Regions from separate parts of the Massilia sp. BHUDP2 genome, predicted to be linked through region 2. Evidence: predicted binding sites of a transcription regulator. Region 2 holds the regulator's gene; the other holds the start of a gene.
What was found. Region 2 encodes FNR, which switches genes on or off when oxygen is low (the NO sensors DNR and NnrR bind a similar motif). Its sites were predicted from a motif close to TTGATNNNNATCAA; they were not measured.
Positions count from the first base shown of each region.

Region 1: ACK6C6_RS12900 (universal stress protein) is a predicted target of FNR. The motif match lies at 12,488-12,501, and genes of this name have one in related genera.

Region 1 is NZ_JBJUVW010000002.1:492,577-507,849, reverse strand. It holds gene ACK6C6_RS12930 (glycoside hydrolase family 2 TIM barrel-domain containing protein) at 1-975, shown strand, start outside; gene ACK6C6_RS12925 (discoidin domain-containing protein) at 972-4,289, shown strand; gene ACK6C6_RS12920 (carbohydrate-binding protein) at 4,453-6,699, shown strand; gene ACK6C6_RS12915 (PEP-CTERM sorting domain-containing protein) at 6,726-7,253, shown strand; gene ACK6C6_RS12910 (acetylxylan esterase) at 7,253-8,611, shown strand; gene ACK6C6_RS12905 (glycosyl hydrolase) at 8,823-11,573, shown strand; gene ACK6C6_RS12900 (universal stress protein) at 11,590-12,414, opposite strand; gene ACK6C6_RS12895 (LysR family transcriptional regulator) at 12,523-13,419, opposite strand; gene ACK6C6_RS12890 (NAD(P)-dependent alcohol dehydrogenase) at 13,574-14,659, shown strand; gene ACK6C6_RS12885 (flavin reductase family protein) at 14,683-15,258, shown strand.
Region 2 is NZ_JBJUVW010000001.1:1,702,666-1,717,938, forward strand. It holds gene ACK6C6_RS07635 (ThuA domain-containing protein) at 1-249, opposite strand, end outside; gene ACK6C6_RS07640 (hypothetical protein) at 341-739, opposite strand; gene ACK6C6_RS07645 (DUF885 domain-containing protein) at 912-2,744, shown strand; gene ACK6C6_RS07650 (serine hydrolase domain-containing protein) at 2,770-4,119, shown strand; gene ACK6C6_RS07655 (PH domain-containing protein) at 4,119-4,691, shown strand; gene ACK6C6_RS07660 (VOC family protein) at 4,784-5,212, shown strand; gene ACK6C6_RS07665 (metallophosphoesterase) at 5,258-6,091, shown strand; gene ACK6C6_RS07670 (DMT family transporter) at 6,123-7,049, opposite strand; gene ACK6C6_RS07675 (AraC family transcriptional regulator) at 7,110-7,865, opposite strand; gene fnr (fumarate/nitrate reduction transcriptional regulator Fnr) at 7,876-8,637, opposite strand; gene ACK6C6_RS07685 (hypothetical protein) at 8,719-10,368, opposite strand; gene ACK6C6_RS07690 (hypothetical protein) at 10,388-10,852, opposite strand; gene ACK6C6_RS07695 (cytochrome ubiquinol oxidase subunit I) at 11,252-12,736, shown strand; gene cydB (cytochrome d ubiquinol oxidase subunit II) at 12,726-13,745, shown strand; gene ACK6C6_RS07705 (DUF2474 domain-containing protein) at 13,745-13,888, shown strand; gene ACK6C6_RS07710 (molecular chaperone) at 13,984-14,673, shown strand; gene ACK6C6_RS07715 (twin-arginine translocation signal domain-containing protein) at 14,691-14,945, shown strand; gene ACK6C6_RS07720 (formate dehydrogenase subunit alpha) at 14,845-15,273, shown strand, end outside.

The sequences.
Region 1 (15,273 bases), on a different contig from region 2:
GCCGGCTGGGTGCCGCAGACCTATGACATTTACCTGCAGGCGCGCCAGCACAGGATCGGCAGCAAGCATGCGCTGCCGAACAAGCCGCTGATCGTGTCCGAATACGGCGACTGGGAATACTACGCGATGAACGCGGGCTTCAACCAGGGCGCCTGGTCCGACCTGAAACCGGCCGACCGTTCCAGCCGCCAGGCGCTGGGGAGCGGCGAAACGCGCCTGCTGCAGCAGGCCAGGAACGTGGCCGAGGCCCATGACGACAACTACGCGACCCCGGCCTTCGCCGACGGCTACTGGGTGATGTTCGACTACGCGCGCGGCTACGCGCCGGACCTCGAAGAATCGGGCGCACTGAGCATCGAGCGCCTGCCCAAGTTCTCGGCCGAGTTCTTCCGCTCGCAGCGCGATGCGAAGGAAGCTTCGCCGCGCTGGGGCGGCGGCCCGATGGTGTTCATCGCCAGCTACTGGCAGGCCGATTCAATGCCGCGGGTACGCGTGTTCAGCAATGCCGAGGAGGTCGAGCTGCGCCTGAACGGCAAGCCGGTCGGGCGCAAGAAGAGCCTGCCCTCGGCGACGCATCCGCGCCTGGCGCATCCGCCGCTGGAATTCGATACCGGCGGCTTCGCGCCCGGCGAACTGGTGGCGCGCGCGTATTCCGGCGGGCGCCAGGTGGCCGAGCATCGCGTCCGCACGCCCGGCGCGCCGGTCAAACTGGCACTGGCGCTGGACGACGTGGGCGTGCCCCCGGCTGCGGGAGACCTGGTGTTCGTGCGTGCCCGCCTGCTCGATGCCAACGGAACTACGGTGCCGCTGAGCGGCCGGGAAGTGGCCTTCACCGCCGGTTCGGGAACAGAGATCGTCGGCGCTTCCACGGTGTCCACCGAGGCCGGCATCGCCAGCGTGCTGGTGCGCGTCCAGGGGCCACGCGCCAAGCTGAGCGCCCAGGCGGGCAACCTGACAGGAGGCCTTGCCCCATGAAGACCGACAAGTTCCTGAAGCGCGCCGCGCGCACCTCGCTGGCCGTCCTCTTGTGGGGTGCTTGCTCGCTCGGCCAGGCCGCCGAGGTGCTCGACCTGTCCGGCGCCTGGCAGTTCGCACTGGATCGCGAGGACCAGGGCGTGGCGCAGGGCTGGCATGGCCGCAGCCTGCCGGACAGCATCAGGCTGCCCGGCATCCTGAATGCGCAAGGCTACGGCGACGAGATCAGCGCCCAGACCCCGTGGGTATTGTCCCTGTACGACAAGCACTGGCACCAGCGCGCGCAGTACCTGCCGTATGCCCAGCCGGGCAAGGTGAAGGTGCCCTTCCTGGCCCAGCCGCAACGCCACTACCTGGGCGCCGCCTGGTACGGGCGCGAGATCGACGTGCCGGCCACGTGGAAGGGCAAGCGCGTGGTGCTGTTCCTGGAGCGGCCGCGCTGGGGATCGACGTTGTGGGTCGACGGGCGCGAGATCGGCGCCAATCGCAGCCTGGTGGCCGAACACGCCTACGATCTGGGCCTGTTGGCGCCGGGCCGGCACCGCATCAGTGTCCGCGTCGACAACCGCATGCTGATGGACTACCGCCCCGATTCGCACAGCGTCTCCGATTCGCAGGGCATGAGCTGGAACGGCATCGTCGGCAAGGTGGAACTGCGCGCCACCACGCCGGTGTACATCGACGACGCCCAGGTCTTCCCGCGCGTGAGCGACCGCAGCGCCCTGGTGCGGGTGCGGATCGGCAATGCCAGCGGCAAGGCGGGCAGCGGTACGCTGACGGCCAATGGCAGGCGCATCCCGGTGCGCTGGCTTGCATCCGGCGGCGAGGCCCAGTTCCGGATGCAGTACCCGAAGAATGCGCAGACCTGGGACGAATGGAATCCGGCCCTGCAGAAGCTCGCGCTGCGCCTGCAGGGGGAGGGGGCGGACGACCGGCAGCAGCTGCGCTTCGGCTTCGTCGAAATCCGGACCGAGGGCAAGGACATCCTGGTCAACGGCCGGCCCACCTTTTTCCGCGGCACCCATGATGGCGGCGGTTTTCCGCTCACCGGCCATCCGCCCACCGACGTCGAATCCTGGAAGCGCATCTTCAGGATCAACAAGGCCTGGGGCATCAACCACGTGCGCTTCCATTCCTACAACCCGCCGCAGGCGGCCTTTGCCGCCGCCGACGAGGTCGGGATCTACCTGCAGGCCGAGCCGGGCATGTGGAATGCCGTGTCGCCCGGCACGCCGATGGAAGCCATGCTCTACGAGGAAAGCGAGCGCATGCTGCGCGCCTATGGCAACCATCCGTCCTTCCTGCTGTTCAGCCCCAGCAACGAGCCGAAGGGCAACTGGAAAGCCGCCTTCGACAAGTGGATCGCCCATTACCGCGCGAAAGACCCGCGCCGCCTGTACACCAACGGCACCGGCCATACCGAACCCTCGGTGCCGGGACTGGACCAGGGCACCGACTTCCTGGCCGTCCAGCGCATCGGCCCCAAGCCCCTGCGCAACAAGACCGGCTGGTTCGGCCGCGACTACGCGGCCTCGCTCGAGGGCGTCAAGGTGCCGGTGATCACCCACGAGATCGGGCAGTGGATCGCCTATCCGGACTTCAAGGTGATCGACAAGTTCACAGGCTACCTGCGTCCCGGGAACTACGAGATCTTCCGCGACTCGGCGCGCGACCAGGGCGTGCTGGAGAAGAACGGGGAATTCGCGCTGGCCTCCGGCGCCTTCCAGCTGGCCTGCTACAAGGAAGAAATCGAAGCGGCGCTGCGCACGCGCGGCATCTCGGGCTACCAGATGCTCGACCTGCACGACTACCTGGGCCAGGGCACGGCCCTGGTCGGGGTGCTGGACGCCTTCTGGGAACCGAAGGGCTACGCCACGCCGGAAGGCTTCCGCCGCTTCAACGGCGAGACCGTGCCGCTGGCGCGCCTCGAGCGCCGCGTCTACACCACCGCGCAGCAGCTGGAAGTGCCGGTGGAGATCGCCCACTACGGCCGCGCCGACCTGCGCGGGGCCCGGCCCTGGTGGAAGCTGGTGGACGCCGCCGGCAAGACCGTGATCGAGGGCCGCCTGCCGGCGCTGGATATCGCCGCCGGGACCAACACCCTACTTGGACGGATCGGCGTCGACCTGTCGCAGCTGGCGGCGCCGCAGGAGTACCGGCTGGTGGTGGGCCTGGACGGCACCCGGATTGCCAATGACTGGAACCTGTGGGTCTACCCCGAACGGGTCGACACCGCCGCGCCGCCGGGCGTGTTCGTCACCCATGCCTGGGTCGACGCCGAGCGCTTGCTGGCCGAGGGCGCGAAGGTGCTGTACATGCCGCCCAAGGCTGACCTGGACTGGAGCTCGCCGCCGCTGGCGGACGTCCCGGTGTTCTGGAACCGCTTGATGAGCCCGGGCTGGGGCCGCATGCTCGGCACCTGGGTCGACACAGCGCATCCGGCGCTGGCGGGCTTTCCCACGGCCGCCCACCACGACTGGCAATGGACGGAACTGGTGGCGGGCGCGCGCGCCATGAACCTCGGCCGTCTGCCGCGCGCGCTGCAGCCTATCGTGCAGCCGATCGACGACTGGAACCGCAACTACAAGCTGGGCCTGCTGTTCGAAGCCCGGGTAGGGAAGGGCCGGCTGCTGGTGTCGACCGCCGACCTGGCCAACCGCCTGGACGAGCGCGTGGTGGCGCGCCAGCTGCGCCGCTCGGTGCTGGACTACATGGCAAGCAGCGCCTTCGCCCCGAAGGTGGAAGTCGCCCCCGCCGCGTTCAGGTCGGTCCTGTTCGATACCCGCGTGATGAAAAAGCTCGGCGCCACGGCCAGCGGCTGGCCGAACGCCGGCAATGCGGTCGACGGCGACCCGAATACCTTCGCCCTGCTCAATGCCCCCGCCGGCGCGCCGCGGCCGCAGACCGCGCTCACCATCGCCTTTCCCCAGGCGGTCCCCTTCGACGGCCTGGTCCTGATGCCGCGCCAGAACCACCGCGACCACGAGGGCGACGTACGCGAGCTGTCGGTGCAGGTCAGCGACGATGGCCAGAGCTGGCGCGAAGTGCTGCGCACCGAGCTGGCGTCCAGCTTCGATCCGCAGGCGCTGCGCTTTGGCCAGGCTGTGAGCGCCCGCCAGCTCCGGCTGGTGCCGCTGTCCGGCTTCGGCGCGGACCGCGCCAGCGCTTTTGCCGACGTCGCCGTCTCGTACACGGGGCCGGCGCTGCCGGCCCTGCCGGGTGACGTGGAGTACAGCCGCTCGCGCTCGGCCAGCGCCGACGTCGACGAGGCCGGCATGGACGACCGGCGGCCGAGGCGGGACAGCAGGCCTTGATCTGCGGATCGTCCCGTTTTTTCCACGAAAAAATCATCCGGATGAGTCATTGTGGGGGTGGCGATTTTTGCATGGGACAGCGGCTTATGATGCATCGCTGACATCGTTTTCATGTCAGGCAGTCGTAGGCAAAACCCATACCAAATACGCCAACGGAGACAACATGATTCACAAGAAAGCGAGAGCCTCGACCCTCGTGCTCGCATTGCTGGCCGCCGCCGGCAGCGCCAGCGCGGTCATCACCATCCCCGGCAAGCAGATCGAAAACCTGAACCGCGGCGCGGTCGCGATCGCGAGCGCGAACGCGTCCAACCCGGGAGTCTTCATCAGCTGGCGCCAGCTGGCTACCGACGCCAATGGCACCAGCTTCAACGTGTACCGCGGCGCGACCCGGCTGAACGCCTCGCCCCTGAACGCACTGAACTTCACCGACCCGGGCGGCACTGCCACCGACAGCTACACCGTGCGCGAGGTCGTGAACGGCGTGGAGCAGCCGGGCAGCCCGGCCGGCGCCACCTGGGCAAAGCCCTACAAGTCGATCCCGGTGCAGGCGCCCCCGAGCGGCGTCACGCCCGCCGGCGAAGCCTATACCTATGAAATCAACGACGGCAGCCCGGCCGACCTGGACGGCGACGGCAGCTACGAGATCATCGTCAAGTGGCAGCCGAGCAATGCCAAGGACAACTCGCAGTCGGGCTACACCGGCAACACCTACCTGGATGCCTACAAACTCGACGGCACCCGCATGTGGCGCATCGACCTGGGCAAGAACATCCGCGCCGGCGCCCACTACACCACCTTCGTCGCCTACGACTTCGACGGCGACGGCCAGGCCGAGCTGATGGCGAAGACGGCCGACGGCACGGTCGACGGCCAGGGCGTGGTGATCGGTTCGCCGAGCGCCGACCACCGCAACAGCGCCGGCTACGTCCTCGCCGGCCCTGAATTCCTGACCGTGTTCAACGGCCTGACCGGCGCCGCCATGAAGACGGTGAACTACCTGCCGGCGCGCGGCAGCGTGTCGGCCTGGGGCGACAACTACGGCAACCGGGTCGACCGCTTCCTCGGCGGCGTGGCCAACCTCGACGGCAACCGCCCGAGCGCCATCTTCTCGCGCGGCTACTACACGCGCGCCGTGATCGCGGCCTGGGACTGGCGCGACGGCGCCTTGACCAGCCGCTGGGTGTTCGACACCGACGTCGCCGGCAGCGCGGCCAGGGGGCAGGGCGCGCACTGGTTCGCGACCGGCGACGCCAATGGCGACGGCCGCGACGACATCGTCTACGGCGCCGCCACCATCGACAGCTATGGCCAGCTGCTGTACACCACCAACCTGGGACATGGCGACGCGCTCCACTTCGGCAAGTTCGACCCGGACCGCGCCGGCCTGCAGGTCTACATGATCCACGAGTCGCCCGCCGCCTACGGCGCCAGCGGCTCCGGCCTGCACGACGCGGCGACCGGCGCCCTGATCTGGGGCGCGAGCGGCTCGAACGCCGACGTCGGCCGCGGCGTCTGCTTCGATGTCGACCCCAACTATCCCGGCGCGGAATGCTGGGCCTCGCGCGGCGGCCACCGCACGGTCACCGGCGCCCTGATCAACAGCACGGCACCGAGCTCGATGAACTTCGGTGTCTGGTGGGACGGCGACCTGCTGCGCGAACCGATGGGCAGCGTGGCGGTCCAGAAATGGAACCCGGCCACCAGGACCTTCTCCACGCTGCTCGATACCAGCAGCTACGGCGGCACGACCAACAACGGCACCAAGGCCACGCCGGTGCTCACCGCCGACCTGTTCGGCGACTGGCGCGAAGAGATTGTCGTGCGCAACAGCAGCAATACCGAGCTGATGGTGTTCAGCACCGCGATTCCGACCACCACCCGCATCAACACCCTGATGCACGACCCGCACTACCGCAGCCAGGTGGCGGCGCAGAACGCCGGCTACAACCAGCCGCCGCATACCAGCTTCTACCTCGGCCATGGAGCGACTTCCTTCCCGCAGGCCCCGGTGCACGTGCCCTACGACGGCACCGGGACGGTGCAGGCCGAGACCGCGATCGTCGGCGGCGGCACCGCCGTGAAAAGCGACCGCGGCGGCTACCGCCAGCTGGGCTTCCTGAACTTCCCCCTGAATGGCGGCGCCGCGGAGTTCCAGCGCATCAACGGCGGGGCGGGCGGCGCCAGGACCATCACGATCCGCTACGCGAACGGCAACCCGACCCCGCGTACCGGCGTGCTGCGCGTGAACGGCGTGGCCCAGGCGATCACCTTCCGGGTCACCGGCAGCTGGACCACCTGGACCACCATGAGCGCCACCGTCAACCTGGCCCCCGGCCAGAACAACACGCTGCGCTTCGAATCGACCGGCCAGGGCCTGGGCAATATCGACGAGCTGATCGTCCCGTAATGAACAAAATGCATAAGGTGATCCGGATGAAAAAACTTCACATGCTGTTTGCGCTGTTCCTTGGCCTCCTCGCCCAGGCCGCGTGGGCCGCGCCGATCGGTTGGTACGAGTACGGGGCGACCTGGCGCGACGGGACTTTCCAGGGCCGCTTCCATTACGACAGCGCGTCCCCGGCGCGCATCACGGCGGTCGAGGGCCTGCTCTCGACGTCGGTCCAGGCCACGGCCATCGACCAGGTCTACTACCTCGACTACGACCAGCCCGCCGATTGGCACTTCCTCGCCAATACCAACCCGGCCGACCCGGGCGGCCATGACGCGGGCTTCTACCTCACGCTGCTCGACCTCGGCGCCTCCTTGAGCATCGACCTGTCCGGCCAGAACGGACTGTATGACTGGAGCAGGTTCGAGGAAGCCTACATCGACGACTCGCCCCTGCTGTCGTTCACGCTGCGGGAAGCGAGCGCCGTGCCGGAGCCGGGCAGCGCCATGCTGCTGCTGGGCGGGATGGCGGGCCTGGCCGCGCTGCGCCGCAGGAAGGGCAAGGGGGATTGATGTCGCGCCGCCCGCTGTCGGTCGCCGCCGGCATCCTGCTGGCGCTCCAGCTGTCCTGGAGCGCCCCGGCCGGCGCCGCCGCACCCTCCGTGGTGCAGGTGGCGCAGGCGGCCTATCCCGAGCTGCCCCTGAAGGTGAGCCTCGACCGCCCGGACTGGACCTACCGCGCGGGCGAGCACGCGATCTTCCGGATCAGTATCGACAAGAAGCCCTATCCGCGCGAAGGCATCCGGATCAGGTATCGCCTGGGACCGGACATGCTGGAGGGGCCGGAGCGCAGCGCGGTGGTGCCGGAGGACGGTCTGTTGCTGGCGGCGCCGGGCGGGGACAGGCCGGGATTCGTGCGCTGCATCGTCAGCGCCAGCATCGACGGCAAGGCGCTCGAAGCGGCGGCGACGGCGGCCTTCAGCCCGCTGGAGCTGCGCCCGGTGCAGGCGGAACCCGAGGATTTCGACGCCTTCTGGGCGGCGCAGAAGCGCGAGCTGGCCAAGGTCGAGCCGGCGTTCCGGCTGCTGCCGGCGCCGGCGCTGTCCACGCCGGAAGTCGAGGTGTCCTATCTCAGCTTCCAGAACGTGGGACCGGGCACCCGCACCACCCGCATGTACGGCGTGCTCTCGGTGCCGCGCGGGGAGGGGCCGTTCCCGGCGGTGCTGCAGGTGCCGGGCGCCGGCGTGCGCGGCTACAAGGGCACGCCGGAGCTGGCCGCGAAGGGCTTCATCACGCTGCAGCTCGGGATCCATGGCATCCCCGTGGACCTGCCGGCGGAACTGTACGAGCAGCTCAACGCCGGCGCGCTGGCCGGCTACAACCGCTTCAACCTGGACGACCGCCACGCTTATTACTACCGCCGGGTCTACCTGGGGACGCTGCGCGCCCTCGACTACCTGGTGCAGCACCCGAAGTGGAACGGCAGGCAGCTCGCCACCCAAGGCGGCAGCCAGGGCGGCCAGCTGGCGATCATGGCCAGCGCCCTGCATCCGCGCGTGTCGCTGACGATCGCGTCCTACCCGGCCTACAGCGACGTCACCGGCTACCTGCACGAGCGCGCCGGCGGTTGGCCCGCGCTGTTCCGCAAGGACGGGGAGGGGCGAAGGCAGGACCAGCCGGTCGAGCCGAAGGCCGCCACCTCGGCCTACTACGACACCGCGAACTTTGCCAGACGCCTGCGCACCCCGGTGCTGTACTACGCCGGCTACAACGATACCGTGACGCCGCCGACGTCGACCTTCGCGGTGTACAACGTGATTCCGACCGCCCGTACCCTGGTGGTCGAGCCGGACCAGGTGCACCTGACGTCGCAGGCGCACCGCGACACGATCGAGCGCTGGCTGCTCGAGCACGCGGCGGGCAAGCGCTGATGGCGGTCTTTGCGTTCACCTTGCGAATCGATCAAGTCCTTGATTACTTCGCGCCCGCCGGAGGATCGGCTGCCCGTCCTTCGTCTTTATGGATGACGGCCCCGTGCGGCCTGCCGCACGGCCGTCGACTCCATGGGCTTCTTTCGCTTGGAAGACGCTCTTACGCACGGTCCGTCGCGGCCGTGCTTTTTTTTGTCCAGCAGGATCATTCATGAGCAAGTCCTTCGTACACAAGCCCTCCCTCCTTGCCGGCGCCATCGGCGTCCTGGTGGCCTCGCTGTCCTGCGCGGCCGCCGCCCAGGACCCGGTGGTGTTCGACCGCATCGCCGAGGTCGCCGCGCGCGTGGCGTCCCCGCCGCCGGACGCCAGGCCGCTGGTGCGCTGGTGGTGGTTCGGCCCCGCCGTGGTGCCGGCCCAGCTGGAACGCGAGATCGCGGCCATGAAGGCCGGCGGCTTCGGCGGCTTCGAGATCCAGCCGGTGTACCCGATGGAACTCGACGATGCGGCGCGCGGCATCAGGAACCTGCCCTACCTGTCGACGGAGTTCCTGGACGCCGTCTCCTTCGCCAACCGCCAGGGCCGCGCGCAGGGGCTGCGCGTGGACATCACGCTCGGTTCGGGCTGGCCCTTCGGCGGGCCGCACGTCAAGGTCCAGCACGCCGCGGCGCGCCTGCGCCTGGCCAGCATCGAGGTGCCGGCCGGGAGCGGGAGCTTCGCGCTGCCGGCGGTGATGAACGGCGAGCGCCTGCTGGCCACCTTCGTCGCCCCCGGCAATGCCAAGCAGTACGAGGCCGGCAAGCTGCAGCGCATCGGGGCGAGTGCGGACGCCGGCGGCCGCGCCGCCATCGCGCCGGACGCAGCGGAGCGCGTGGTGCTGGCCTATATCGCCACCCGCACCGGCCAGCAGGTCAAGCGTCCGGCGCTCAATGCCGAAGGCTTCGTGCTCGACCACCTGAACCGCGAGGCGGTCGAGCACCACCTCAAGACCGTGGCCGAACCGCTGTTGAAGGCCTTCGGTGAGCAGCCGCCCTACGCGGTGTTCTCGGACAGCCTCGAGGTCTATGGCAGCGACTGGACCGCCGACTTCGTCGAGGAATTCCGCAAGCGGCGCGGCTACGACGTGCTGGCGCACCTGCCGGCCATCTTCAACGGCATCGGCGAGCAGGCCGGCGCGCTCAAGCGCGACTGGGCGCTGACCCAGACCGAACTGGTGAACGAGCGCTACCTTACCCCGATGGACGACTGGGCCAGGGCCCACAAGACCCGGTTCCGCTCCCAGACCTATGGCGAGCCGGCGGTATCGATGTCGAGCAACCGCCTGGTGGCGCTGCCTGAAGGCGAGGGGCCGCAGCACCGCGCCTTTTCCTTCACCCGCCTGGCGACGTCCGCCGGCCACCTTTACGGGCGCCCGGTGATCTCGGCCGAGACCTGGACCTGGCTGAATTCGCCGGCCTTCTCGGCCACCCCGCTCGACATGAAGGCCGAGGCCGACCGCATGCTGCTCGAGGGTGTGAACCTGTTCGTCGGCCACGGCTGGCCGTATACGCCGCCCGGGACCCGTGCGCCCGGCTACGCCTTTTATGCGGCGGCCGTGTTCAACGATCACAACCCCTGGTGGAACGTGATGCCGGACGTGAACGCCTACCTCACGCGCATGAGCTGGCTGATGCGCCAGGGGGCACCCGCCAACCAGGTAGCGGTGTTCCTGCCCAATGACGACGTCTACGCGCGCCTGGTGCCGGGCAAGGTTTCACTCTCGGCCGAGATGCACCACTACGTCACGCCCGAGCTCACCGCCCAGGTCCTGGACGCCGGCCACAACCTCGACTACGTCGATGCCGAATCCATCCTCGCGCTCGGCCTGAAGCACCCGGTGCTGGTGATGCCGCGCGTGCGCCGGCTGGCGCCCGAGGTGCTGGACAAGCTGGCCGCCTACGTGCGCGGCGGCGGCAAGATCATCGCCGTGGGCGGCACGCCGTCGATGGCGCCGGGCTACCTCGATGCCGCGCGGATCTCCGCGCAGGTTGCGGCAGCTTCGAAGGCCCTGTTCGCATCCGGTCCGAACGTGCAGGTGGTGGCCGACGATACGGCGGTGGGCGCGGCGCTGGACAAGGCGCTGGTGCCGGACTTCAGGCTGGCCTCCAACGCCGCCGAGGTCGGCTTCGTGCGCCGCAAGCTGGCGGACGCCGACATCTACTTCGTCGCCAACACCGGCAATACGGTGGTGGACACCACGGCCACGCCCGGCGTGCGGCGCGCGCATGCGGCCTGGCTGGATCCGCACAGCGGCAGGTTGACGCGCGCCCCCGCCGGCGGCCCGCTGCCGCTGGCGCTGGCCCCCTACGAGTCGCGCGTGCTGGTGCTGTCCGATACGCCGCTGGCGGCCGCCGAGGCCCCGCGTCCGGGCCCGGCCAGCGTGCTGGCCGACCTCGGGCGCGACTGGCAGGTCGCCTTCCCCGGCAGCGCGGCCAAGCGGCCGATGCCGCAGCTGCGCTCCTGGACGGACGAAGAGGCGACCCGCTACTTCTCCGGCGTGGCGACCTACAGCAAGACCGTCAGGCTGGACGCCACCCTGCTTGCGGGCCAGCGCGTACTGCTGGACTTTGGCCCGGGCACGGCGCTGGCGAGCACGCCCAAGGTGCCGGCCGGGATGCGCGCCATGCTGGACAGCCCGGTGCGCGAGGCGGCCGAGGTCTGGGTCAACGGCAAGCGCGCCGGCGCGGTCTGGCATCCGCCGTATCGCGTCGACGTGACGCAGTACCTGACCCCGGGCAGCAACCGCATCGAGGTCAAGGTCGCGAACCTGGCCCTAAATGCGCTGGCGGGGCAGGCGCTGCCGGATTACCGTCTGCTGTCGGCGCGCTACGGCCAGCGTTTCGTCCCGCAAGACACCCAGCTGATCGCGCCGCGCCCGGCAGGCATCCTGGGGCCGGTCCGGCTGGTCGGGGAAAAGGCCCTGTAATGCCTGGACGGCACGCTCAGTGCGCGAACAGGACCGGCAGCGGCGCGCGGTCGAGCAGCAGGCGGGTCACGCCGCCCAGCACGATCTCGCGGTAGCGGCTATGGCCAAAGGCACCGGTCACCAGCAGGCCGGCGCCGCAGGCCCGCGCGACGCCGAGCAGGGCCTCGCCCACTGGGACCCCGGTGCGCTCCACCAGCACCTCGACGCGCACCCCGTGGCGCGCCAGGAAGAGCGCCATGTCGGCGCCAGGCTCCTCGCCGTGCAGGCCGGATTCGAGGTCCGGGTTGACCAGCGCCAGGCGCACCGTGCCGGCGCGCGCCAGGAGCGGCATGGCGGCGCCGATGGCGCGGATCGCCTGGGCGCTGCCGTCCCAGCCGACCACCACGCTGTCGGCGATCGGCGCGCCGCCGTAGGAGGGCGGCACCACCAGCACCGGGCGCACGCCGTGCATGGCCAGGTACTGCGGCAGGCCGCGCACGGTGGCGGCGTCGCCCGCGTCCTGGCCGGTCACGACCAGATCGGCATAGCGCGCCTGCAGCAGCAGGGCGTCGCGGTTCTCGTCCTCGACCAGGCGTTCCTCGATCGAGTCCACGCCCAGCTGGCAGGCGCGCTCGGCGAAGCGCTGCAGGCTTGCCTGCGCCATGCTGCGCAGGGAGTCGAATTCGGCGACCGGCGACACCGCCATCGAGCCGGTGAGCATGGCGTAGGCGGGCCAGGACAGGCCGGTGGCGGCGCACCCCACCAGGTGCGCGGCGTGGCTGTTGGCAAGCCAGGCGGCGGCGCGCAGGCGGGCGTCCAGCAGCGGGCTTTCGTCGACATGGACAATGATGGTCTTGTACACGGCAGCACCTCCTGCGAATACGTCGCGGCAGCGATGACTCTACGCCGAGTGGACGGCTGTGTCAGACGTGCGCCTGATGCAGATCAAATCTTTGTCGAATTTCGGTGTTCATGCGCCGCGGTAGCGGATGGCGTCGATGACCAGGCCCAGCGCACGCGAGGAATGGCGCCGGCTGGGGTAGAAGGCGTGCAGCCCGGGAAAGCTCGGGCACCAGTCTTCCATCACGCTCATCAAGCGGCCGGCCCGGACGTGGTCGGCGACCATGTCCTCGGGCAGGAAGGCCAGGCCGTTGCCGCTCAGTGCGGCATCCAGGTGGTGGCTGACATCGTTGAAGACGGCCTGGCCGCGCACCCGCGCCTCGATGTCCTCGCCCTTGTGGCGCAGTTCCCAGGCGTAGATGCCGCCGCTGCTGGACAGGCGCAGCGTGATGCAGTTGTGCTTCATGAGGTCGGCAACCGAGGCGGGCGTCGGGCGCCGTTCGAAGTAGGCGGGCGCGCCGACGATGCGCATCGGGACGTCGCTGGTGAGGCGCACGGCGACCATGTCCTTGTCGACCTGGTCGCCGTGGCGTACGCCGATGTCGAAACGCTCGGCGGCGATGTCGACGATGCGGTAGTCGGCGCTGAACTCGACGTGCAGGTCGGGGTATTGCGGCAGCAGCGGGGCGATGCGCGGCCACAGGACCTGTTCGACCACGTGGTCGACGGCGGTGATGCGGATGGTGCCCACCGGCTTGCCGCCGAGGTCGCTGATGTCGGCGATCTCGGCCTCGATCTCTTCCAGCCTGGGGGCGACGTTCTGGATCAGGCGCTCGCCGGCCTCGGTGGGCGAGACGCTGCGCGTGGTGCGCTGGAGGAGACGCACGCCCAGGCGCTGTTCGAGCGAGCGCACGATGTGGCTGAGCGCCGACTGGGTCATGCCCAGCCTGGCCGCGGCGCGGGTGAAGCTGCGTTCGCGCGCGACGGCGAGGAACACGAGGATGTCGTTGATGTTGTCGCGAGCCATCGATAGGGGCGGAAGTGGGAATTATGCAAATTTTCTCACGAATCGGGCGGGTCATTCATGACGTGCATTCATAAGCCCATGCAATTTCCAATACGTTTTTTGCTACCGTCAGCCGCTACCATGCTCCCTTTGCAAGAACATGGAAGGATCCAGCATGACTGTCAACGCATACGGCGCCCACGCGGGCGACCAGCCCCTCGGCCCGATCGCCATCACGCGCCGCGCGCCCGGCGCGCACGACGTCGAGATCGACATCGCTTTCTGCGGCGTTTGCCATTCGGACCTGCACCAGGTGCGCGGCGAATGGGCCGGCACGGTCTACCCCTGCGTGCCGGGCCACGAGATCGTCGGGCAGGTGTCCGCCGTCGGCGCCCACGTCCGAGGCTTCGCGGTGGGCGACCTGGTCGGCGTCGGCTGCATGGTCGACAGCTGCCGCAGCTGCCCCGACTGCGACGCGGGCCTGGAAAACTACTGCGACGGCATGGTCGGCACCTACAATTCGCCGACCCCGGACGCGCCCGGCCATACGCTGGGCGGCTATTCCGAGCGCATCGTCGTGAACGAGCGCTACGTGCTGCGCGTGCGCCACGATCCCTCCCAGCTGGCGGCGGTCGCGCCGCTGCTGTGCGCGGGCATCACCACCTGGTCGCCGCTGCGCCACTGGCAGGCTGGCCCCGGCAAGCGGGTGGGCATCGTCGGCATCGGCGGCCTGGGCCACATGGGCATCAAGCTGGCGCGTGCGCTGGGCGCCCACGTGGTGGCCTTCACGACCTCGGAATCGAAGCGCCGCGATGCCGAGGCGCTGGGCGCGCACGAGGTCGTGGTCTCGCGCGATCTGGAAGCCATGGCGGCGCAAGGGAGGCGCCTCGACCTGATCGTGAATACCGTGGCGGCCCCGCACGACCTCGACGCCTATCTGTCCCTGCTGAAGCGCGACGGCACCATGGTGCTGGTCGGCGCGCCATCCTCGCCGCACCCGTCGCCGCAGGTCTTCAACCTGATCATGAAGCGCCGCGCGCTGGCCGGCTCGATGATCGGCGGGATCCCGGAAACCCAGGAGATGCTGGACTTCTGCGCCGAACACGGCATCGTCGCCGACATCGAGATGATCGAGGCAAGCGAGATCAACGCCGCCTACGAACGCATGCTGGAAGGCAAGGTCAAGTACCGCTTCGTGATCGACAGCGCCACCCTCAAGGCTCGAGGGAAAGCGCTGCCGCGGGCTTCCATGGCAGACTAGGGTTTTGCCGCACTGGAGTCCGCATGAACGAACACATCCTCCCCGTCCCCCTCGAGAAGGCCTACCGGCTGCTCACGCATGGCCCGACCGTGCTGGTGTCGAGCAGCCACGAGGGCGTGGACAATGTCATGGCGGCGGCCTGGGCCTGCGCCCTCGATTTTGCCCCGCCCAAGCTCACCGTGGTGCTCGACAAGTCGACCCGCACCCGCGCCCTGGTCGAGGGCAGCGGCAGCTTCGTGATCCAGCTGCCCACGGTGGCGCAGCTGCGCCTGACCCAGGAGGTGGGGAACCGCTCGCTCGATGCCGAGCCGGACAAGCTGGCCCAGGCCGGCGTCGTCCTGAAACGTATGGAAGGGGTGGCGGCGCCGCTGGTGGAAGGCTGTTCGGCCTGGCTGGCCTGCCGGCTGGTGCCGGAACCGCACAACCAGCAGGCCTACGACCTGTTCATCGGCGAGGTGACGGCCGCCTGGGCCGATGCGCGCGTGTTCCGCGACGGCCACTGGCATTTCGAGACGGCCGATCCGTCCTGGCGCAGCATCCACCACGTCGCCGGCGGCAACTTCTATGCGATCGGCGAAGCGGTGCGCGCCGCCGACTGAGGCCGCCGCGCCCTG
Region 2 (15,273 bases):
GAAGACGACGGCCTGGTACTTGGACAGTTCGGCGTCGTTCATCACGCGGCCCGCGTCGGCAGTCCAGAAGACCTTGAAGTCGTGCAGCTTGCCCAGTTCCTCGATGGCGGTGACGCCCGCGTGCACGGCGTCATGGTGCCAGCCGGCGGTCTTGGTGAACACGAGGACGTTGAACTGTTCGGCCTGGGCTGGCGCGGCAGCCAGCAGGGAAGCGCACAACAGTGCCGGCGCCATGAAAGAAAATTTCATTTTTGTCTCGATTATGAATTATTATTTCACCGCAACAATGGCAGTGAGCGCATGCCCGAAGGCAAGGGCAATAATAGTTCAATAAACGAACTTAATGTGCGGGGCCGAAGGCGCGTGGCCGGCCCGGCCAGGTAAGGCGGGTATGCTGGACCACTTCGCTCCAGCTGTCCCCGATCCTGGTGAACTCCACCTGGTAGGGACGCGGTCCGGCGAGTCCGCCGCGCTCGTAGCGTACCAGCACCGTATCCGGCCGCACTTCGGCCCAGACCAGCCGCGCATGGAAGGTGCCGGGCTTGCGCACGCAAGCCTCGCTGAACGGCCCGCCGACGTCGGCCATGCCATCCTCGCGGCGCAGCAGCAGTTCGCGCACCGCGTCCGGCAATTCGGCCATGGTGGTCGGGTAGGTGGGTTCGGCGGCGCGGCCATCGATCCCCGCCAGCAGGAGGGCAAGGAAGGCAAGGGAGGCTATCGGGCGTCGGAGCATGCGCATGTCGGGTCCTCGTGGATGGTTCCGGCCCAGTCTAGCAGCGTATGGACGGCCTGTCGGTACATACCACGGGCGCGTTGTTTCTTTGACCTTTTCCATGTTAGATTCCTCCGCGGCAAGCACGGCGCCCGGCGCCGTCGACCGACATTACAACGACCAAGGATACGAGACCAAGATGCCATCCCTCCGCCAGCGCAGCCTGCGCGCCGCCATCGCCGCCCTGTTCATCCCCGCCGCCATCGCGGCGGCAAGCCTGCCGAGCGCCGCGCTGGCCGCGCCCGCGGCCAAGGCAGCCAGCGCCAAGCCGAACAAGGCCTTCGATACCTGGGCCGACAAGTTTGCCGAAGACTGGGTGCGCCTGAACCCGCAGATGGCCACGTCCACCCAGTACTTCAGCGGCGCCGCGCAGGCGAAGCTGGACCGCGAGCTGACGCCGATGACGAAAGCCCATCGCCAGAAGATGCAGGCGCTGGCCAGGACCGGCCTGGCGCGCCTGGACAAGTGGATGGCCGGCCCGCTCGACGAAAACCAGCGCATCTCGGCCGCGGTCATGCGCTGGTCGCTGCAGAACGTGATCGCCAACGAGCCTTACGAGGACCATGCCTTCGTGTTCTCGCAGTTCAGCGGGGTGCAGGTCGGCCTGGTCAACTTCATGAACACCACCCATCCGCTGCGCAACCCGCAGGACCTCGACAGCTACCTGGCGCGCCTGGAGCAGGTCGGCACCCGCATGGACGAAGCGCTGGCGCGCGCCCGCGAGGCCGCCGCCAAGTCCCTGATCCCGCCGCGCTTCATCCTCGAGCGCGCGCAATTCCAGGTCGACAGCTTCCTCAAGCCGGCGGCGAACGAGAACGTCCTGGTGACCTCGCTGGCCCAGCGCACCGAAAAGATCGAAGGCCTGAACCCGGACGTGCGCAACGCCGCGCTGGCGCGCGCCGCCCGCATCGTGGACGAGCGCATCCGCCCGGCCTACAAGCGGGTGCAGGAATTCATGGCCGAGATCCACCCGCGCACCGGCGACGTGGCCGGCATCTCGCGCCTGCCGAACGGCGCCGCGGCCTATGCGCGCGCGGTCGAGAACTTCACCAGCACCAAGCTGAGCCCGAACGAGATCCACGAGATCGGCCTGCGCGAAGTGGCGCGCATCGAAGGCGAGATGGATCGCCACTTGCGCTCGCTCGGCCTCCTTGAAGGCAACATCGAAACCCGCATGAAGCAGCTCGATGCGCGCTTCCAGCCGAAGGGAGAAGGCGACCCGAGGCCAAGCATCATCGCCAGCTACGGCGAGATGGTGAAGGACGCCGAGCGCCGCAGCGCACCGCTGTTCAACCTGAAGCCGCGCGCGCCGGTCGAGGTGCGCCGCGTGCCGCCGCTGACCGAACCCTCGGCCGCCGCCCACTACACGCTGCCGGCGCCGGACGGCACCCGTCCGGGCATCTTCTGGGTGCCGCTGCGCGGGCCCAGCTTCGACATGATCCGCATGCGCAGCTTGGCCTACCACGAGGCGGTGCCGGGCCACCACTTCCAGCTGGCGATCCAGCAGGAACTGACCGGCATCCCGAAATTCCGCAGCCAGCGCATCTTCAGCGGCGGCAGCGCCCACGCCGAGGGCTGGGCGCTGTACACCGAGCGCCTGGCGGTGGAGCAGGGCTGGTACGAAGGCGACGTGCCCGGCCTGCTGGGGGCGCTCGGTTCGGAACTGTTCCGCGCGCGCCGCCTGGTGGTCGACACCGGCCTGCATTCGAAGGGCTGGACCCGCCAGCAGGCGATCGACTACGGCATCGGCGCCCAGGAAGTCGAGCGCTACGTCGTCTGGCCGGGCCAGGCGAATGCCTACATGATCGGCATGCTGCGCATCATCGAGCTGCGCGAGAAGGCGAAGAAGGAACTGGGCGACAAGTTCTCGCTCCCGGGCTTCCACGACCTGGTGCTGGGCGCGGGCTCGGTGCCGCTCGACGTGCTGGGCGAGCTGGTGGATGGCTGGATCGCCAAGCAGAAGAAGGCGTGACCGGGCCGTGAAGTCGACGCTGGCCATGCTTGCTCTGTCGGCGCTGTCCTGTGCGAGCGCAGCCGCGCCCCTGTCCGCACCCCAGGCCGAGGCCCTGACGCGGCAGCTAGCGGCCATCGTCGACGACCCCGCCATCCCGCTCCCCGGCCTGGCGGTGGTGGCGGTCCGTGGCGGCGAGATCGTCTACAGCCGCCAGTTCGGCTACAAGCGCCTGGCCGGCGCTGCCCTGCCGGCGCAGCCGATGGACGCCGACACGATGTTCCGCATCGCCTCGGTGTCCAAGCTGGTGACCGCGCTGGGCGCCATGAAGCTGGTCGAGCAGGGCAGGCTGGCGCTGGACCAGGACGTCAGCGCCTGGCTCGGCTACCGGCTGCGCAACCCGCACTTCCCGGACCAGCCGATCACCCTGCGCATGCTGCTCACGCACACCTCCTCGCTGCGCGACGAGGGCGGCTTCAAGTTCGACCCTTCGGTTGACCTAAAGGAGGTCTTGCTGCCGGGCGGACGCCTGCACGGCAAGGGCGCCATGTGGTCCAGCACCCATGCGCCGGGGCGCTACTTCGAATACGTCAATTTCAACTCCGGCATCATCGCCACCATCATGGAGCGTGCCGGTGGCGAACGCTTCGACCGCCTGATGCGGCGCCTGGTGTTCGATCCGATGGGTCTGAAGGCCGGCTTCTACCTGGCCGACTTCGCGCCAGCCAGGATCGAGGATGCGGCGACGCTGTACCGGCGCCGCGAGAAGGACGGCGACGAACGCTGGGACCCGCAAGGCCCGTGGATCGCGCAGTCCGACGATTTCCACGTCAACCCGCCAGTCGCGCCGCCGGGGCTGGAGCACTACGTCGTGGGCACCAACGGCACCCTGTTCGGCCCGCAGGGCAGCCTGCGCATCTCGGCCGGCGAGTTGGCGCAGCTCATGCTGATGCTGATGAACGGGGGGGACCATCAGGGCCGGCAGATACTGAAGCCGGAAACGGTGGCGCTCATGTTGTCGCGCCAGTGGACCCTGCGGCCGGGCAGCGGCAACGGCGACAGCGACAACTTCCGTGGGCTGTACCACGCCTGGGGCCTGGGCAACCAGCACTTCCTCGATGTCAGCGTTGTCAGGGACGGCCGGGCCAGCGGCGATCGCCTGGTGGAAGGCGGCGGCTTCACCGGCGTCGGCCACCTGGGCTGGTCCTGGGGCCTGAACGCCTTGTTCGTGTTCGATCCGACAACGAAGAACGGCATGATCTACGTGGGCAGCGGCGTGGGCGACGACCCCGACCGCCACCCCGGACGCTTCTCGTCCGAGGCGCGCTTCCAGGAGCGCATCACGGACGCCCTGTACCGCGGCGCGATCGCCGCACCGAAGGAAGGAGCACCGTAATGCCCGATTGGACGCGTGCGCTCGCATACTTGTTGTTCTGGGTAGTGTCGATGACGCTCTTCACGCGTTGGCTCGCGCGCAGCCGGCAGCGGGCGCATGGCGTTGCCAGCAACTGCGTGCGCCACACCAAGGTCATGCTCATTGTCGGCGTGGCGGGCATGCTGAGCTTTGCCGCACTCCTGGTGGCGGCGCATGTCCTGCCGATCGAGGGGGTGAACGCGCTAGCCACCGCATGCCTTGTTGGCATGATGCTGTTGCCCGCTTACCTGGTGGCCGACTATCGGTTTGCCCGTCACGTCGTGTCGGACGAGGGCATGGATTTCGGACGTCCGACGGGTCGGCGCCTCTTCTTCCGCTGGAGCGAGGTCCGCGCGGTCCGCTTCGGCAATCTTGGGCACTGGTTCAAGATCGAGCTGCAGGCCGGCGAAGTCCTTCGTGTTCCAGCCGCCATGGCGGGCTTGCCTGCCTTCGCGGACCAGGTGCTGCGCCACGTCCCGGCCGCGCAGATCGAGCGCGACACCTTGCGCATGCTGGAACGCACCGCACGCGGCGACCTGCCGCCCTTGCGCTAACCGCTGCTGACAAGCTTGCCCACGCGCGCTTTTGCTCCTACACTGCTCGCCCACACGCTGTCTTTCACGACCTTCTTTCACAGGAGCGCAGCATGGAAACACAAGAAATCTACCGCGGCCGACTCATCGACCACATCCAGCTCGTGGTCAGGGACCTGCCCGCATCGCGCAGGTTCTACGGCGCCGTGTTCGACGTGCTGGGCATTCCGCTGGGCGGCGCGGGTGACGATTATTTCTGGGCCGACGAACTCTTCATCTCCAGCCGCGACAGCGCGGCCGCGCAAGGCGTGCTCACCGGCCGCCACCACCTGGCCTTCCAGGCACGCGACCGCAAGATGGTCAATGCCTTCTATTTCGCGGCCCTGGCCGCCGGCGGCAGGGACAACGGCCGCCCCGGCGAGCGCGCCTACCACCCGGGCTACTACGGCGCCTTCGTGCTGGACCCGGACGGCAACAACATCGAAGCCGTCTACCACGGCGAGGCGAAGCGAAGCGCGCCCCACGTGCGCGTGAGCTTCTGACGCGGCGGCGCAGCCTGCGGTGGAAACCGCTATACTGCGCCGACCATGCGCATCCAGATTTTCTCCGACCTGCACCTCGAACGCTACGCCGGTTTCAATCCGCAGATCCACGCCGACACCGACGTCGTCGTGCTGGCGGGCGACATCGGCTCCTACCAGGCCGGGTCGCGCCTGACCGACGAGGATTTCGGGCTCGAACGCTTCTCGCCGCTGCGCCCCGGCGCCAATGGCGCGCGCGTCCTGTACATCCCCGGCAACCACGAATTCGATGGCCTCGACTACGACGAAGCCTACGCGCGCCTGCGCGCCAGCTGCGCGCGCCTCGGCATCGAATGGCTGGACCGCGAAACGCTCGTCATCGGGAGTATCCGCTTCATCGGCACTACCCTGTGGAGCGACTTCGACGCGCTGGCGTTGCGCGAGCAGGAGCTGAGCAAGCAGCTGCAGAAACGCGAAAAGGCCTTCCGCGCCGCCAACTGGTACCTGTCGAAGAACACCACCCTGAAAAACGGCGAGAAGGTGCTGGCCGAGGGCATCCGCGAGATGGCGCTGGACTGCCAGGACTGGCTGCGCGGGGCGCTGGCGGCGCCCTTCGAGGGAAGCACGGTGGTGGTGACCCATTTCGCGCCCAGCCTGCAAAGCGCCGACCCGCGCTACGGCCTCACGCCCGGGACCGCGGGCTTCTGCAATGCGCTCGACGGCCTGTTCCCGCAGGCCGACATCTGGATCCACGGCCACCTGCACTGCGCCAACGACTACGTGGTCAGCGGCGTCGACGCCGGCCGGCCCTGGTCCTGCCGCGTGGTGGCCAACCCGCTCGGCTATCTCAGCAAGGGCGAGCAGGAAGCCTTCCGGCCCGATCTGGTGATCCAGGTGTAAGAAAGGAGCGCCTGGCGCTCCCTGGAACCGCTCAATTGCGGTGGGCGGCGGCGCAGGACACCACGCCAGCCATCAGGAGCACCAGCGCCGCCGCCTCCAGGCCGCTGGGCCAGCGCGCCTCCCACAGGAAGCCGTAGAGCGAGGCAAACACGGTCTCGAACACGATCATCTGGCCCATCAGCGCCATCGGCAGGGCGCGGCTGGCGTAGTTCCACAAGGCGTTGCCGATCACGGAACAGAAGATCCCGACCGCCGTCACCACCCCGAGGAACTGCAGCCATTCGCTGCCCGTGTGCGCGGCGCCGCCGGGCGGGAAGGCCGGCAGCGCCAGCAGCAGGGCCTGGGCGCCCGTCATCACCCCCACCAGCAGGCTCCATTCGTTGGCCGAAATGCCCTCGAGGCGCGCCAGCCAGCGCCGGTTGACGACCGCATAGAAGGTCCATGACAGCAGCGCGCCGATCGCCGACAGGAGGCCGATGCCCGAGCCGCCCTCCAGGGAAGACAAGGAATCCCAGCTGATGCAGGCCAGGCCGGCCCCGCCCAGCAGCAGGGAGGGGGCCAGGCGCCGCAAGGACACCGCGCCGTGCTCGCGCGAGCCCGCCAGGGTCACGGTGATCGGCAGCAGCCCGATCACGATCGAGGTCATGGCCACGCCACCCAATTGGACGGCCTGGGCCAGGAACAGGTAGTACACGATGTTGCCCGCCAGGCTGAGCCAGGCCAGGCCGCGCCAGTCGGCCCGGGTCAGTCGCTGCCTGAGCCGCGGCCAGGCGCGGGCGACCAGGATGGCGGCGACGATGCCGTAGGCGAGGTAGCGGCCCGCCGACAGCTGCAGGGCCGAGAAGCCCGGCACCAGTTCCGGGGCCAGGAACACCAGGCCCCAGAAGGCGCCCGCGGTGATGCCGGCGCCGATGCCGAGTTGCGTGGTGTGGGATGTGGTGTGAATCTGCGAAAGCATGGACGATCTCCTTGGGAAGGGAGATTGTCGGCCGGATGCCCGCGGCGCTCTTGACCCTGGCTACTGCTGGTTTGACAGATTCTCGCGATACGCGCGCCGGTAGGCCGCGGGCGTGGTGTCCATCGCCCTGCGCATGGCACGGGTCAGCGCGCTCTGCTCGGAAAAGCCCGCTGCCAGCGCGATCTCGGCCACCGGGCGCGCCGTCGCACGCAGCCATTCGCAGGCATGGCGCAGGCGGCAGTCCAGCAGCCAGTCGTGGGGCGTGCTGTCGCGCTCTTCGCGAAACAGCGCATGCAGGCGGCTGACGCTCAGGCTGGAGGCGCGCGCCATGGCCTCGGTGGTCCACGGCAGGCCGGGTTCGGCCTCGATGCGGGCGAGCAGGGCGGCCAGGCGCGAGCTTGGTGCGGGCGCTCCCAGCACCAGGGTGTCGAGCAGCAGCGGGGTCCAGCCGGCCAGCACGGAAGGCGCGGGCGGAGCGGTGGCGGCCATGATGCCCATGAATTCGACCAGCTTGCGCGCTGCCGGACCGATGGCGCCGAAGGGTTGCTCGAGCAGGCGCTGCCAGGGTCCTTGCGCGAAAGTATCCGGTCCCAGGTCGACGATCAGCGACCGGTTGGCCACCGGGCTGCACTGCGAGTGCCAGGCGCCCGGCGCCACCACCGCCACGCGCAGCGGATCGAGCCGGGCCTGGCGGCCTTCGATTTCCAGGGCGACTTCGCCGCTCACGGGGAGCACCAGCTGGCCGAACTCGTGGCGGTCCGAGCTGCGCGCGGCGCCATAGCTGCGCAGATGCAGGTCGAGCAGCGGAGCAGCCATGGCGGTGTCGCTAGCCCATCGGGCTGCAGACGTCGGTGCCAGCCGCCAGCGCCTTGAGCTTGGCCGGGTCGAGCAGGGTGACTTCGCGCTTGTCGACCTGCAGCCAGCCCTGTTTCTTGAAGCGCGACAGCAGGCGGCTGATGCTTTCGATGGTGAGCCCGAGGTAGTTGCCGATGTCTTCGCGCGACATGCGCAGCTGGAAGCTGTGCGGCGAATAGCCGCGCGCCGCGTAGCGTGCCGACAGGTTGACCAGGAAGACGGCGAAACGCTGCTCCGCCCGCATATTGCCGAGCAGCAGCATGACGTTCTGTTCGCGCGTGATCTCCTGGCTCATGATGCGGTGGAAGTGGCGCAGCAGGGCCGGCACGTGGCCGAACAGCTCTTCCAGGCGCGAGAACGGGATCTCGCACACCTCGCTGTCCTCGAGGGCCACGGCGTCGCAGTGGTGGGTGCCGCTGATGGCGTCCATGCCCAGCAGTTCGCCGGCCATCTGGAAACCGGTGATCTGGGCTTCGCCGGCGGCGTTGACCTGATAGGTCTTGAAATGGCCGAAGCGCACCGCGTACAGGTTGCGGAAGGGCTCGCCCATGGCGTAGAGGCGCTCGTCGCGCGCGAGCCGGCGGCGGCGGCCGATGATCTGGTCGAGGCGATTGATGTCGGCATCCTCGAGGCCCATCGGCAGGCACAGCTGGTGCATGCTGCACGCGCTGCAGCTGGCCTTGAGGGCCTGGATGACCTTCGCTTCGCCCGGGAGCGAGATGGGTTGGTTCATGGCAGGGAAACGAAAATGCTGACGCGGCCATTATAGACAAAGGCCGCGTCCGCGGGTTTCATTTCCAAAATACAAGCCCGATTACAGGTGATGCCGGTGTTCCGCCTTCATCCTGTAATACTCCTGCCGGCCCTTGGCGCGCACGGTCGCGGCGATCTCGGCGGCTTCCTGCGCCGCCTGGTTCACGGTCGCGAAGGCGTCGGCGTTCCCCTTGAGCGCTTCCACGGCCTGCTGCGATTGCACCGTGCCCGCCAGCGCCAGGCCGAAGGTGGCCGACACCGCCAGCTCGGCCGCCAGGGTGTCGAGGCTCGGCGCCACCACGTCCTGCAGCGCCTTGGCCGCCTGCAGCTCGGCGCTGGCCTGGGGCGCCGCCAGCGTGCGCGCCAGGTCCATGTCGCCGGCGACCCGCGCCAGGAAATCGAGCGCCGCCCGGCTGCCGGAGCGGTTGGCCAGGTCGCCGAGGCGCAGCAGGGCCGTGTTCCTGGCATTGAACACGGCACGGCCGGCGCGCGCACTTTCGACGAAGTCGATCATCGGCTGGACCGCGATCTCGCTGCCGATGTAGCCGAGGGTGGCCACGATCTGGGTCAGGAACTCCTCGTGCTTCTCCGGCTCGTTCACCAGCCAGTCCAGCAGCAGGCGGGCGTCCTTCTCGCCGTACTGCGAGGCCAGCTCCCATGGCACGCCCTCGATCCAGTGCTGGGAGACGAAGTCGCGCACGTCGGCAGGCAGCGCCAGGCCGCCCGCACCGCAGGAGCAGCCGCCGGCGGCCATCACCTTGCCGCTGATGCTGAGCGGGCCTGCTAGGTACGCCGAGGACTCGGCCGCGTTGACCACGTTGTGGTCGGCGCCGACGGACGGGTACATGACCGCGCGCGGGTCGTCGGTGCGGTGGGGCAGGCCGCAGTTGTGGCCGTACTCGTGCACCCAGATCAGGCCTTCCTGGTTGGCGGTGAAGCGCACCGCGGCCACGTTGACCGAGGCGCTGCCGACCGGGGCGCAGCCGATGATGCCGTCGCCGGGGCCGCCGCACCAGCGGATGGCCTGCACGATCTTGACCCCGCTGCCGGCGGTCAGGAGGGCATTCAGGTCGCTTGAGGTCTGGATGGTGCCGGGGATGTTCGCCGGCAGCAGCCGGACTGCGCCGTTGCGCACGAAACGGACCGGGGTCGTGACGTCCGGCCCGCTGTCGTCGTTCTGGAGGATCGTGCCCATGTCGGCCAGGATCCGGTCGGCCTCGGCTTCGCTCAGGGCTACGCTGCTGTGGCGGTGCACCGTGACCGAGACCGTGCGCAGGCCAGGGGGCGCCGAGGGCGGGTTGACGACCAGGTAGTCGACGTAGAGCCAAATGTCGGCGCTCCACTCGATGTTGACCCAGATGTCGACGCCGCCCCCGCGCGGGGCGACGTTGTGCACGGTGTAGCGGGCCGCGCCGATGAACTTGCCGGCGGGCGGTCCGCCGGGCACGCCTTCGCCGATGGCCACGAAGACCTGCGAGCCGGGCTGGATCAGGTCCCAGTTGAGCCGCAGCAGCCATTCGCCGCGGCGCATGCCCCAGTCGTGGCGGTAGGTAAAGCCGTTCCCTTGCAGCGCGGGCTGCACGCCTTCCGTGCCGACGCTCGCTTCGGCGACGGCCCAGGGGCCTTTGGTGCTTGATGAATCCGCGCGCTCCTGCGTTCCGGGGTCGAGGAGCAGTGCTGCGTCCTGGTCGAGACGATCATTTGGTGCCATGGGAATCTCCTGGTGCGCTTCAAGGGTTGATGATCAGGTAATCGGCGTAGAGCGAGATGTCGCTGCTCCACGCGATGTCGACCCAGATGTCGACGCCGTTCCAGCGTGAGGCGACGTTGTGCAGGGTGTAGCGGGCCGCGCCGATGAACTTGCCGGCGGACGGGCCGCCCGGCACGCCTTCGCCGATCGCCACCAGGACCCGGGAGGGGGGCTGGATGACATCCCAGTTCAGGCGCAGCACCCACCGGCCGCGCCGCGCGCCCCAGTCGTGACGATAGGTGAAACCGGTGCCGCTCAGTTCGGGCTCGGGCTGGCCGGCCCGGGCCGGTGCGGTCCCGAACAGTTGCCGGACCGCGGCCGCATCGGCCTCCTGGCGCAGTTCGCGGAAGCTGGCCGGCATGGCCGAGGAAGTGACCAGCACCTCCGCTTCCCCGGCGCGCGCCGCGATCCGCGTTGCCGCCGCGTGGTTCTGATGTTGAGTCATGACCATCTCCTTTCACATCGACGATCGATGGATGGCCCGCTCCACCGCGTGGCGAGGGCGGAGGCCGGGCCGCCGGATCGCGAGTCCGCATGCATGCTGGATACACAGGATTCCGGCTGCCGCCGGGCTCGAATCGTCAGCCAATATAGACGAGTGGATTGAGTCGGCAGGATCGATCTGACGGGTCATTAATATGGATCAGTGACCCCAAGTTTTCTGTGGGAGGGAAAGGTTTCGACGCCGAAAGCAGGCCCGGTCTTGCGCATGCATGAAAAGCGACTCGCATGCGGCCGAAGCGAAGCTTTGGCGTATCAAATCGACATCGCCAAGCGTGCGCACCCTTCCCGCATGCTAGATTCTGGACACCACAACGGAGTACGACGAGCAAAAGGGGCCCGCATGTTCGGTTTGTCCGCTTTGGATCTGGCGCGCGTGCAATTCGCGTTCACGATGTCCTTCCACATCCTGTTCCCGGCGATAACGATTGGCATGGCCAGCTACCTGGCCGTGCTCGAGCTGTGCTGGCTGCGCACGAAGCGCCAGGTCTACGTCGACCTTTACCACTACTGGCTCAAGATCTTCGCCGTCTGCTTCGGCATGGGGGTGGTGTCGGGCATCGTGATGGCCTACCAGATCGGCACCAACTGGAGCTACCTGTCCGAGTTCGCCGGCAGCATCATGGGGCCGATCCTGTCCTACGAGGTGCTCACCGCCTTCTTCCTCGAAGCCGGCTTCCTGGGCGTGATGCTGTTCGGCTGGACCCGCGTCGGCCCGGGCCTGCATTTCGGGGCCACCTGCGCGGTCGCGGTCGGCACCCTGATCTCGGCCACCTGGATCCTGGCCGCCAACAGCTGGATGCAGACCCCGCAGGGCTATGCCATCGAGGGCGGCCGCATGGTCCCGGCCGACTGGCTGGCGATCGTCTTCAACCCGTCCTTCCCGTACCGGCTGCTGCACATGGTGATCGCCGCCTATCTCACCACGGCCCTGATCGTCGGCGCCACCGGAGCCTGGCAACTGCTCAAGGGCCGCGACAACCCGGCGGTGCGCAAGATGCTGTCGATGGCGATGTGGATGATCCTGCTGGTGGCGCCGATCCAGGCGGTGGTGGGCGACTTCCACGGCCTGAACACCCTGAAGCACCAGCCGGCCAAGCTGGCGGCCATGGAAGGGCACTGGCAGAACGAAGGCGACAAGGCGGTCCCGCTGCTGCTGTTCGGCGTGCCCGACATGGAAGAGGAACGCACCAAGTACGCGGTCGGCATTCCGCACCTGGGCAGCCTGATCCTCACCCATTCCTGGAACGGCCAGTTCCCGGGGCTCAAGGACTTTCCGCGCGACGAGCGGCCGAACTCGCTGATCGTGTTCTGGAGCTTTCGCCTGATGGTAGGCCTGGGCCTGCTCATGATCGCGCTCGGCGCCTGGAGCCTGTGGCTGCGGCGCAAGCGGGGAGGGGAGGCGCGCTTGTGGCACAAGCGCCCCTTCCTGCGCTTCGCCCTCTGGATGGGTCCGGCGGGCCTGGTCGCCATCCTGGCCGGCTGGACCACCACCGAGGTGGGCCGCCAGCCCTGGGTCGTGTATGGGGTGCTGCGCACGGCCGATGCGGTATCAAAGCATGGCGCCGCCGAGCTCGGCCTGACCCTGGCCCTGTTCGTGGTGGCCTATATCTTCGTGTTCGGCACCGGCACCGTCTACCTGCTGCGCATGATGCGCAAAGGGCCGCAGCGCTTCGAGCTGCATACGCCGGCCCGAGGCGGCCCGGGCGAGGAACGCACGCCCAGCCGGCCGCTGTCGGCCGCCGACGTGCAGAACGACGACGACGAGGGCGAGGCCAGCCCGGACGGCCTCGGCCGCGACAAGGAGGAACCCGGCCATGGGCATTGACACCACCGTCATCTGGGCGATCATCATTTTCTTCGCCGTCTTCATGTACGTGCTGCTGGACGGCTTCGACCTGGGCATCGGCCTGCTGTTTCCCTTCAGCCCGAAAAAACGCGACCGCGACACCATGATGAACACGGTAGCGCCGGTCTGGGACGGCAACGAGACCTGGCTGGTGCTGGGCGGCGAGGGGCTGCTGGCGGCCTTCCCGGTGGCCTATTCGATCATCCTGTCGGGGCTCTACCTGCCGCTGATCTTCATGCTGGTCGGCCTGGTGTTCCGCGGCGTGGCCTTCGAATTCCGCTTCAAGGCCAAGGAGCACGAGCGCCACCTGTGGGACAAGGCCTTCATCGGCGGCTCGGTGGTGGCCAGCTTCTTCCAGGGCGTCTCGCTGGGCGCTTTTCTCGACGGCATCGCGGTGTCGGGGCGCAGCTATGCCGGCGGGCCGCTCGACTGGATCGCACCTTTCCCGCTGCTGGCCGGGTTCGGGGTGATGATCGCCTACACCCTGCTGGGCGCCACCTGGCTGGTGATGAAGACCGAGGGCGAGCTGCAGGCGCGCATGATCCAGGTGGCGCGTCCCCTGGCCCTGATGCTGCTCGCGGCCATCGTCATCGTCAGCATCTGGACGCCCTGGCGCGACCCGGCGGTGGCGGCGCGCTGGTTCAGCTTCCCGAACATCGTGTTCCTGGCGCCGGTGCCGGTGCTGGTGGCGGTGTTCATCGTGCTGCTGCTGCGCTCGCTCAAGCGCCGGGGTGAGCAAATGCCGCACCGGGTGCCTTTCGTGGCGGCGCTGGCCCTGATCTTCCTCGGCTACAGCGGCATGGCGATCAGCATCTGGCCTCATATCGTGCCGCCCGCGATCTCGATCTGGGAAGCGGCCTCGCCGCCCAGCAGCCAGGGCTTCGCGCTGGTCGGCACCCTGTTCATCCTGCCCATCATCCTGATGTACACGGCCTGGTCGTACTGGGTGTTCCGGGGCAAGGTCAAGGCCGACGCGGGGTATCACTGATGGTCGGGCCACGAAAGGCGACCCGGCGCGAATGGCTGCGGCGCCTGGCCTGGCTGGCGGCACTCTGGCTCGGCGGCGTATTTACCCTGTCGGCGGTAGCCTACGTGATCCGCACCCTCATGCATGCCCTGGGCATGCGTTGAGCATGATTTGATAGCACCGTGTCATCAACCGTGCGCGGCCTGCCGCGCTGGAGGGCTACACTGCTGGTGACCCTTTGCCAACAGGAGAGCAGCACGTGTCCCACCCTGACGCGCCGTCGATCAACCGTCCCCCCGACCCCGCCATCACCGTCGCCGTACCGCTACCGCTGTCGGGCGAGGACCAGGCGCGCGCCGATCTGTACGCGCTGCTGTCGCGCCTGCTGCTGGCGGCGCCGGACGGCGCGCTGCTGGACGCGCTGGCGCATGCCGACCCCATCCTTTCCGAAGGAGGCGATCCGGCCCTGGAACAGGCCTGGGAAGCCTTGAGCCTGGCCTCGGGCGTCATGGACCCGGATGCGGTGTCCGAGGAGTTCGACGCGCTCTTCATCAGCGTCGGCACGCCGCCGATCAATCCCTACGGCTCGCGCTACCTGGCCGGCTTCATGAACGACACCCCGCTGGCCGAGTTGCGCGCCGACCTGGCGCGCTTCGGCATAGGCCGGGTGCGCGGCGTCGGCGAATTCGAAGACCACCTGGGCGCCCTGTGCGAGACGATGCGCGTCCTGATCACCGGCGCCCCCGGCATTGCGCGCCAGCCGCTCGCGCGGCAGCAGGCCTTCTTCGAGGTCCACATCGCGCCCTGGTACGAGCGCTGCCTGGACGACATCGCATCAGGCGAGGGCGCCAATTACTACCGGCTGGTCGCGCGCCTGGCCGGCGCCTTCCTCGCCATCGAAGCCGAAGCCTTCGTGGTCGGGGAAGCGCTCACTGAATCAATGGTTTAACTGAAGCGAGGCACAGCATGGAACAGCATCCGCAGCTACTTGAACACGGACAGGACGGCAAGCCGGCCGCAGGCGCCGGGCACGATGTGCCGGACCCCAGCCGCCGCGGCTTCCTGAAGGCCGCGCCGCTGGGAGCGCTGGCCGTCGTGGCAGGCACGGCCGAGGCCGCCGATGCGCCGGCGCCCCAGCCCGCCGCGAAGCCGCAGGTCAAGCGCGGCTACCACGAAACCGAGCACATCCGCCGCTACTACGAGACCGCCGCCTACTGGTGAGCACAACGGGAGAACCAGCATGTCCCTCGTGAAGTCCGTCCGCGACAGCGGACTCAAACGGCGCCGCTTCCTGGTCGGCGCCGGTGTCGCCGCCGGCGCCGGCGCCCTGGCCCGGCAGCTGCCGCTGAACGTGATCGAACCGGCCCGGGCCGACCAGGCGCCGGACGCCCCGGTGCCCACCGAGATCAAGCGCACCATCTGCAGCCACTGCTCGGTGGGCTGCTCGGTGGACGCGGTGGTGGCCAACGGCGTCTGGGTGCGCCAGGAAGCCGCCTTCGATTCGCCCATCAACATGGGGGCGCACTGCGCCAAGGGCGCCTCGGTGCGC